One region of the Comamonas sp. A23 genome, then DNA from elsewhere that is predicted to be linked to it. Evidence: riboswitches for the same ligand, from Rfam matches in the RefSeq annotation. Region 1 holds a riboswitch; each other region holds the start of a gene.

Region 1 (3,258 bases):
GTTGATGGAGACCGGCGCCTACGACGCCCACTGGCCCTATGTCCATATGCATCCGGCGCAGACCGTGCAGGCACACAGGGATCTCGGCGGCCAATGGCTGCTGCCCATACACAACGGCACTTTCAACCTCGCCATGCATGCCTGGTGGGACCCCTTCGAGCAGATCCTGAGCCTGGGCAGGCAGCACGGCATAGAGATCGCCACGCCCATGATGGGTGAGCGCCTGGACCTGGATGCCCCCCATGCCGGATCGCCCTGGTGGCGCGCCTGCGCCGAGGCCGACAGCAAGGGACTGGATCTGCGCCCCGCGCAACCCTGAAGGTGCAACCCGCATGGCCGACAATGTCCTCATGGACATTTCGCGCACCTCACACCTTGCCGCCGCCTGCGCCGCGTCTCTGACCGCCTTGCTGCTCGGAGCCTGCTCCCACCTCTCCGATGGCAGCCAGCCCAAGCAACCACCGAATGCCGGCATCTCGATCACAGTTTCCGGGCAGCCGGAGCCGACGCCGGCTCCGCCATTGGACACGCAGCACAGGCGGCCACAGAGCATGGAATGGCCTGCCTGGATCAAGGCAGACTGCACACCCCCCGCCCAGCTCGATCGGCAACCGCAGCCACGCCGCCACACCACGCCTTTCATCAGCGCCCACTGGTTTCCGAACGGGCTGGAGACCACGGTGGTCTTCCGCCTGGAAGTCACGGCCCAGGGCGAACTCGGCCGTGTAGCCTACCAGCCCGCCGATACCGATCCCCGCATCGTGAAGTCCATCATGCGCTCGCTCGAACGCTGGAAGTTCAAGCCCGGCATGCGCCAGGGCCAGTCCGTGACGTCCTGCTTCGAGCAGCCCTACCAACTGGTGTTTCCGCGCCAGGAGATCGATGCTCCTCGAACGCCCGCCATGAACACAGAACCGCAGTGAGACCGCAAGCTCAATTCCAGCGATCTGTGCTCGAAAACCCCAGAATCCATCCGATTCGGTGGTGCAAGCCCCTTGCCCACCGCTAGAATCGCCAAGGTCAGGAGAGAGTGCCTGCAGCTTGAAGCTGCCTCGCACCGCCGAAGGCGCAGACCCCCAACCCGGTGTCAAAACGCTCAGGCAAAAGGACTGACAAGCGCTGCAAGGTGTGCAAACCTGCAGCGTCCCTTGCTGGAGAGAGATGCAGGCCGTCATTTCGTATGTGCGCCGGCATCCACCGAAGGAGCAAACTGCCCGATGCAATGCGTGCAGTGAATCTCTCAGGTAAAGCGGACAGCAGGGCAAGCCCGCCACGCATGGCCCAGCCATGCATGGCCACTCATTTTGGTTTGACCACCGGAGCGCTTGCCTGTGACTGCTGCTGACACCTCTTCCGATCTGCGTTCCACACCGCTGTTTGCACTGCACCAGAAACTGGGTGCCCGCATGGTGCCGTTTGCCGGCTACGCCATGCCCGTGCAATACCCTCAAGGCCTGATGGCCGAGCATCTGCACACGCGCAAGGCTGCCGGCCTGTTCGATGTCTCGCACATGGGCCAGTTGCTGTTGCGCGGCCCCGATGCCGCCGCCGCGCTCGAATCGCTGATGCCCGTCGATGTCATGGACCTGGGCCTGCACAAGCAGCGCTACGGCCTGCTGCTCGATGAACAAGGCGGAATTCTCGACGACCTGATGTTCGTCAACCGCGGCGATGATCTGTTCCTCATCGTCAACGGTGCCTGCAAAGAGGCCGATATCGCTCATATCCAGAGCCGCATCGCCAGCCGCTGCGAGGTCGTCCCACTGCCCGAGCGCGCCCTGCTGGCCCTGCAAGGCCCGCAAGCCGTCACTGCCCTCTCGCGTCTGATTCCCGGTGTGACGCAACTGCTCTTCATGACCGGCAATTACTTCGACTGGCAAGGCCATGCGCTCTACATCACGCGCAGCGGCTATACGGGCGAGGACGGCTTTGAAATCTCCCTGCCCGGCGAAGCTGCCGAAGCCTTTGCCGAAGCGCTGCTGGCACAGCCCGAGGTGGCCCCCATCGGTCTGGGCGCACGCAACTCGCTGCGCCTAGAAGCCGGACTTTGCCTGTACGGCAACGACATAGACACCAGCACCACGCCGGTCGAAGCCGCGCTGAACTGGGCCATGCAGAAGGTTCGCCGCACCGGCGGCGAGCGCGAGGGCGGTTTTCCCGGTGCGGCCATCGTGCTGGAGCAATTGCAGAACCCTCAGTCGCTGCGCCGCAAGCGCGTGGGCCTGATCGCGCTGGAACGCATTCCCGTACGCGAGCCTGCCGTGCTGGAAAACATGGACGGACAGCATATCGGCCACATCACCAGCGGCCTGCTCAGTCCCACGCTCAACCAGCCTGTGGCGCTGGCCTATGTCGAGCCCGACTACGCCGCCATCGATACGGAAATCTTCGCCATGGTGCGCGGCAAGCCCGTGCCCATGAAGGTAGTCGCCACGCCCTTCGTTCCCACCCGCTACTACCGCGGCTAGGTCTGCCGCCGCGCATGAGACGGGCCAGTTTGCCAAACAGCGGCCAGAACACCGCTAAAGTGCGAGCTGGACCTTTCTCAAACAACACCCGATTCCCCTGAATCCCCCATCTGGAGCTTTCCATGAGCATCAAGTATTCCAAAGAACACGAATGGATCAACGCCGCTGACAGCAATGCCGCCATCGTCGGCATCACCGTACACGCACAGGATGCACTGGGCGATGTGGTGTTTGTGGACCTGCCTGCCGTGGGCTCCACCTTCAAGGCCGGCGATGTGGCTGGCGTGGTCGAGTCCGTCAAGGCCGCTGCCGATGTCTACATGCCCGTGACCGGCGAGATCGTCGAAGTCAACGAAGCCCTGCGCGATGACCCGTCGCTCGCCAACAGCGACCCCCTGGCCGCAGGCTGGTTCTTCAAGGTCAAGATGAGCAATGTGGGCGAACTCGAAGCTCTGATGGAAGAGACCGCCTACAACGACTTCGCCAAGGACAACTAAGCGTATCAACGGCCCTCGCATTGCGAAGGCCGTTTTTGCATGCAGCCATGAGCACCATTCTGTATTTCGACGATCCGGACGTCGGTCTCGCCCGCGAGACCAGCCACCCGACCTTTGCGCGCATCGCAGCCCAGGACTTCTATTACGACGGCGGTGACGACTTCAGCCCCTTCGGCAGCGATGATGGCAGCGACACACTGGCCGCTCTTCAAGAGTGGTACCAGGAGCAAACAGGCGGCAACGCCAAGGCCCTGCGCTTTTTACAGCAGCAACTGAGCGACTGGGATCTGCCC
Region 2 (3,258 bases), on a different contig from region 1:
GCTCACGGCGATATCGGCCACATCGGTGCGCAGCAGCTGCGGATCGGTATAGGGAATCAGAAAGCCGATGACGACAATCGCCAGCACATAGAACAGCAGGATGCGCCAGAACACCTGGCGAATCGCACGCGGCACGTTCTCGCGCGGATTCTCGGATTCGCCCGCCGCCACGCCCACCAGCTCCGTGCCCTGGAAGGAATAGGCCACGATCATGGCCACGCCCACAAAGGTCGCGAAATTGCCGACGAATGGCGCATCGCCCGTGGTCCAGTTCTCGAAGCCCGGTACATGGCCGTTGCTGATGATGCCGAACAGAATCAGCACGCCGGTGATCAGAAAGGCCACCACGGCCAGCACCTTGATCAGCGCGAACCAGTACTCGGCCTCGGCAAAACCGCGCGCGGAAAACGCGTTCAGCCCCACCATCAGCAACAGGAACAGGCCGCTCCAGAGGATGCCCGGCACATCGGGAAACCAGTAGGCCATGACCAGTTGCGAGGCCACCAGATCCACCGCCACCACCACGGCCCAGCTGAACCAGAAGTTCCAGCCCAGCGCAAAGCCGAAGCCGCGATCCACATAGCGCGAGGCATAGGTCGAGAAGGAACCGGCCACCGGCATGAAGGCAGCCAGCTCGCCCAGGCTGGTCATGATGTAGTACACCATGATGCCGATGAGCAGATAGGTGAGCACGGCACCGCCGGGGCCGATCTGAGCGATGGCCGAGCCGGAGGCCACGAACAGGCCCGTTCCGATGGCGCCGCCAATGGCGATCATGCTCAGGTGGCGCTGCTTGAGCACCCGGTGCAAGCGGGGCTGGTTATCGTCACCATCACCAGTCGGCGCGAGCTGCTGGCTTGAGTTGGGTTGGGACATAAATGTCTTGTTGTAATGGTTTGCGCCCATCCGGACAAAACACCCAACCATCCCGCAGGCGCTGCGACAGGCAACGCAAAAAGGCGACCATGACGGTCGCGGGCAACAAGGACAAAGGAACGAAGCCATGACAGCAGAACGCCATGGCGGATAGGCCAGTTGCATCCTGAATCGGCAGCCACCCCAGTCGGGTGCTTCAATGGCAAAGCGGTGATATCGCCGGGCCCATTGACAGGCAAAGACGATATTTTGCCCAAATCCACCGCCGACCATGACCCGCCATGCCAATGCAGGGGCTGACTCTGGGGCTGCTCGGCGGCACTTGACAGCGTCTATCGCTATGAATTTAGAAGCACACTGCGCTTTAATAAATTCATTTTCATAGACAAATAATCAATATTCCCTTGAAGGATAAGCGGCAGGCGCTATCAAATAGCATGGACCCGACATGAGCAGCCATGGCTGAGCCTTGGCGCAGAAGTCTAGAAAACCCGTATATCCAGGCGCCGCCATTCTTCCTACATTTGCCCACAGGCTCTCAGCCCGGTGATGCCGAGAGAGACTGCAGCGCAAACTTGGCGCATGCAGCGCCGAAGGAGCAACCGCCCCGGAAACTCTCAGGCCAAAGGATCGGCATCGCTTTCACACACTCTGAAGAATGTCCGGACGTCATCGTCCGCCGGGCATACCGAAGGAGCAAGCGAGCAGCGCCGCAAGGCCCTGCCTCGTGAATCTCTCAGGTCCAGAACAGAGGGGGCGTTCGCTGCGCATGTTGCGCACGGGCTCCACCCTTGACGTTTCTGGAATCTGAATCATGAAGACAATCGCCGTCATCGGCGGTGGCATCACGGGCGTGACCACCGCCTACGCCCTCGCACGCCGCGGATTTTCCGTCACCCTGTTCGAGAAGCAGCGCTATGCCGCCATGGAAACCTCGTTCGCCAATGGCGGCCAGCTCTCGGCCTCGAACGCCGAGGTCTGGACCCATTGGTCCACCATCGTCAAGGGCCTCAAGTGGATGTTCAAGAGCGATGCTCCGCTGCTGCTCAACCCCAGGCCCAGCTGGCACAAGATTTCCTGGTTCTGCCAGTTTCTCGCTGCCATCCCCCATTACGAGAAAAACACCGTGGAGACCGCCAGGCTGGCGATTGCGGCACGTGAGCACCTGTTTGACTGGGCGGCCAGCGAAGGCATTGACTTCGATCTGAAGCAAAAAGGCATCTTGCATATCTACCGCGACCGAGCAGGCTTTGAACATGCGGGCAAGGTTTCCCGGTTGCTGGCCAAAGGCGGTCTGGAGCGCCGCGCCGTGACACCGCAGGAGATGCGCTCCATAGAGCCGACCCTGTCCGGAACCTTCTACGGCGGCTACTTCACCGAGAGCGACTCCACGGGCGACATCCACAAGTTCACCAGCGGCCTTGCCGCCGCCTGCGAGCGACTGGGCGTGCAATGCCGCTACGGCCAGGAAATCGTGTCGGTGAACAGCAATGGCAAGCAGGCCAGCGTGACCGTGCGCCAGGGCCTGGAAACCGAGACCTCGACTTTCGACGCCATGGTGGTCTGCGCAGGCACGGCCAGCCGCGCCCTGGCCGCCCAGCTCGGCGACAGCGTCAACATCTATCCGGTCAAGGGCTATTCCATCACGGTGAATCTGCCGGACGAAGCCAGCCGCGCCGCAGCCCCCGTGGTGAGTCTGCTGGACGACGAGACCAAGCTGGTCACCAGCCGCCTCGGCGACGATCGCTTCCGAGTTGCCGGTACGGCGGAGTTCAACGGCTTCAACAAGGACATCCGCGCCGACCGCATCCGCCCGCTCATCGAATGGGTTCAGCAGTGCTTCCCCGGTGTCAGCACGCGCAGCGTCGTGCCCTGGGCTGGCCTGCGCCCCATGATGCCGGACATGCTGCCGCGCGTGGGCCCCGGCAACAAGCCCTGCGTGTTCTACAACACCGGCCACGGCCATCTGGGCTGGACCTTGTCGGCCGTCACCGCCGACATGGTCGGCGACCTCGTGCTGCAGTCCATGGGCAGCGCCAGCAGACAGCCCCGACCGGCCACGCTGAGCACCGCCAGCGCCTGACCACGACCTGAAAACCTCATCAACAAGCCAGACACGGCAGCCGCAGCGCCCCGTGAGGGGCAGCTGTTGCCGTGTGAATGGCAAAACGGAGACATACAACATGAGTCGAAATCATCCAAGCGCAGCCGGGGAGTCGCTGCAGCAGACAGGGGAGCTGGAGCGCGGCCTCAAGGACCGGCACATCCAGCTGATCGCCCTGGGCGGTGCCATTGGCGTGGGCCTGTTCCTGGGCTCGGCCAAGGCGATCCACAAGGCCGGGCCACTGCTGCTGGTCAGCTACGCCATCGCGGGGCTGGCCA
Region 3 (3,258 bases), on a different contig from region 1:
GACTCGCTGCTGGTCATCACGGTGTAGGCCGTTCTTCCCATGACCCTCTTGCACTGAATGAACCCGCCCGAGCCTACGGCCTGGGCGTTCTTCAAATTAATGACTGTTCCCACGGGGACCGACGGATTAAATTCCCCCGTTTCCCACGACTGAATCCGCAAGGTAACCATCGGAACCTCCTCGCCGCTGTCCAGCTTGATAGTGCAGACGCCTTGAGCCTTGACTGCCATTGGTGCAGCCACAAGAAACGAGGTGCACAAGAATCGCAAAATGACCGGCATCAATTTGCGTTTTAGAAATCGTTGATTCGCCATTGAGATTCCACAAATACCTTTTCTGAGCAGAGCATGGTATTTGTGGTTCAGATGGCAATTTCTAGGAATATTCTCAAAAGCTTGGCGTGGGCCGGCTATCACCGTGTTTCGTGCCTCCCTCACTCAGGCTTGCAATCGAGTCGGCTTCAGGCTGACCTGAGGCACTCACAGACCCATGCCGAAGCGGCGGCAATCGCCAACACCAGTTGCTGCACGCCGCCTGTCTTTAACAGCTGTTTTACGCTCCAAACCGGCTGTTCGAATCGCATGGCCGCCACGCAACGGTTCAAAGGGCCGCTTCTGCGTGCCGCGACAGGTTCGTGTCGTCCCTAAGCAGTCTGTCAACGCCTGAAGAATGAGCGAGCTCTTCGAGAGCACCGCTTGTTATTGCAGACGGCTTCACAGACGAAAACGCGGGCTTGCGCGAGCCATGGCGGGGTCGGACCGGCCTTGCGCACCCTGCGCCGGCGGCCGCAGAAGCACACCAATACAGGTATTAACCCGAATAAAGTCGCTGAAACTGGCTAAAATCGCGCCCATCCCGCGGGAGAGCGGAGCCTTTAGAGGGTTCCCGCCGAAGGCGCAAACTCCCATAATCGCTCAGGCAATAAGTACCGCAGGTGGGTCTGACAAGACCCGGATATCGCCAACTGGAGAGCAGCCCGCAACCACAAGTCTGCAGGGCTCACCGAAGGGGCAAGCATGTCCACCGCGAAGGTGCTCATGCGCAACTCTCAGGTAAAAGGACAGCGGGAGAGGCAAGCCGGACACTCCCGCCGATGTGAGTGGCTGGTCTATTTTCAAGTGCCTTCATGCTTCCTTCCGTCTCTTTGCTGGACTCGTTCCAGGCCTCCAACTTCACCGTCATGCTGGTCATCTATCTGGTGGCCATTACCGCCGAAGCCATGTCCGGCGCACTCGCCGCAGGCCGGCGCAATATGGATATCTTCGGCGTCGTCGTCATCGCCTTTGTCACTGCCCTGGGAGGCGGCACCATCCGCGACATGGTGCTGGGCCACTACCCCATCGGCTGGACCCAGCACCCTGAGTATGTGTATCTGGTCATCAGCTTCGGTCTGCTGACCACCGTGATTGCACGCCATATGCACAGGCTCAAGCAGGTGTTTCTGCTGCTGGACGCCATGGGTCTGATCGCCTTTTCGCTGATCGGCTGCAATACCGCGCTGGAGCTGGGCTACCCCACCATCGTCATCATCATGGCCGGCATGATTACCGGCATCAGCGGCGGCATCTTGCGCGATGTGCTCTGCAACCAGGTCCCCGTGGTGTTCCGCCGCGAGCTGTATGCCAGCGTGTCGCTGTCCGTATGCCTGATGTTCCTGGGCCTGCGCTATCTGGATGTCAGCCCCAATATCAGCACCATCGTGTGCTTTGCCGGCGGTCTTGCCTTCCGTCTGGCCGCCATTCGTTTCAAATGGCGCCTGCCGGTTTTTTCGTACCAGCAGCGCTGGGAATAAGATCGAGCTCCCCCTGTGGCGCTGCGCGCCTTTCCCCTCTCTTGCGACGCAGGAGGGGGACGCAGTCATCGCTGCGGGGCGGCCCTTGCCTGGCTGCTCTGACCTAGACTGCGCCATGCATTACCCATGTAGTTTCACTTTCCATGTCTGAACCGATCACATGGATGCCGGATGGCACCCCCTACAGCTCCAGATTCGGCGATCGCTATCACAGCGAGTTCGGCGGCCTCGACCAGGCCAGCCAGGTTTTTCTCGGTGGCTGCAACCTGCCAGCAGCCTGGGCCGATGCAGCGCAGTGGCGCATCCTGGAGACCGGCTTTGGCTTCGGCCTGAATTTCCTGGTCACCTGGGCGGCATGGAAGGCCGATCCCAGACGCCCGCGCATTCTGCATTTTGTCTCGGTGGAGGCCTACCCTGTCTCGCGCGAGGATCTGCTCGCGTTTTTGCCGGCCGATGAGGTACTGCGCGCGCTTGGCGAACAACTGGCCGAGCAATGGTGGGGACTGCTGCCGGGCGTGCATCGCCTTTCCTTTGATGACGGCCAGGTGCTGCTGACGCTCTATATAGGCGATGCCAGGACCATGCTGCGCAAGCAGCAGATGACGGCGGACAGCGTGTATCTGGATGGCTTCTCTCCCCAGCTCAACCCCGAGATGTGGGATGAAGATGCCATGAAGAACATTGCCCGCCATTGCCGCCGGGGCACGCAGCTTGCCACCTGGTGCGTGGCCGGCCATGTGCGCCTGGCGCTCAAGGCTCAGGGTTTTGAAGTCAAGAAGCGCGCTGGCGTGCCGCCCAAGCGCCATAACCTGCATGCAGCCTACAACCCGGCCTGGGAGCCACGCCATCGCCCGGACGGCCTGCCTGCGCCCGTGAGCCAGGCCGGCCGCTGCCTGGTGCTGGGGGCGGGCCTGGCAGGAGCCGCCGCTGCCGCCAGCCTGGCAAGACGCGGCTGGGAAGTGACGGTTCTGGATGCTGCGGCCGGGCCTGCGGCAGGAGCATCAGGCCTGCCAGCCGGCTTGTTTTGCCCGCATATTTCGCCCGATGACAGTGTTCTATCGCGCCTGTCCAGAAGCGGCGTACGCACAACGCTACAAAATCTGCAGCAACTGAGCCAAGCGCAAAAGTTGCATCCAGCCCAGGACTGGGCCCATGGCGGCGTGCTGGAGCATGACCTGAACGAGCCCTCCCATCTGCCCAGGTCATGGCTGCAACCCGGCAGCGAGAACAGCCCCTGGGGCCTGCACTGGAGTGCGCCTGCGCTGCCGGCTCAGTTGGCTGCGGCACAGCTGCCTGCAGACAGCCACGCCGTATGGCATGAGCAGGCTGGCTGGGTACGCCCCGCACAACTGGTGCGCGCGCTGCTGCAAGCCCCCGGGATTCATTGGCAGGGCCATGCCCGAGCTTCGCGCCTGGTGCGCGATGAAGTGCGCAATAGCTGGCAAGTGCTGGATGCGCAGGGCCAG

The links. A riboswitch is a leader RNA that binds a small molecule or an ion and turns the genes downstream of it on or off. The one in region 1 is predicted to bind glycine.
Region 2: linked by a shared signal. The riboswitch ahead of EIC84_RS05740 (D-amino acid dehydrogenase) and the one ahead of gcvT (glycine cleavage system aminomethyltransferase GcvT) in region 1 are both predicted to bind glycine.
Region 3: linked by a shared signal. The riboswitch ahead of EIC84_RS13975 (trimeric intracellular cation channel family protein) and the one ahead of gcvT (glycine cleavage system aminomethyltransferase GcvT) in region 1 are both predicted to bind glycine.

What each region holds. Positions count from the first base shown of each region.
Region 1 covers NZ_RSDT01000001.1:769,713-772,970, reverse strand. The annotation lists gene EIC84_RS03605 (MBL fold metallo-hydrolase) at 1-319, shown strand, start outside; gene EIC84_RS03600 (hypothetical protein) at 333-923, shown strand; glycine riboswitch at 1,012-1,122, shown strand; glycine riboswitch at 1,142-1,267, shown strand; gene gcvT (glycine cleavage system aminomethyltransferase GcvT) at 1,332-2,468, shown strand; gene gcvH (glycine cleavage system protein GcvH) at 2,591-2,965, shown strand; gene EIC84_RS03585 (MolR family transcriptional regulator) at 3,013-3,258, shown strand, end outside.
Region 2 covers NZ_RSDT01000002.1:276,138-279,395, forward strand. The annotation lists gene EIC84_RS05735 (amino acid permease) at 1-876, opposite strand, end outside; glycine riboswitch at 1,420-1,519, shown strand; gene EIC84_RS05740 (D-amino acid dehydrogenase) at 1,691-2,959, shown strand; gene EIC84_RS05745 (amino acid permease) at 3,060-3,258, shown strand, end outside.
Region 3 covers NZ_RSDT01000005.1:225,209-228,466, reverse strand. The annotation lists gene EIC84_RS13980 (fimbrial protein) at 1-314, opposite strand, end outside; glycine riboswitch at 849-941, shown strand; glycine riboswitch at 955-1,074, shown strand; gene EIC84_RS13975 (trimeric intracellular cation channel family protein) at 1,127-1,792, shown strand; gene mnmC (FAD-dependent 5-carboxymethylaminomethyl-2-thiouridine(34) oxidoreductase MnmC) at 1,957-3,258, shown strand, end outside.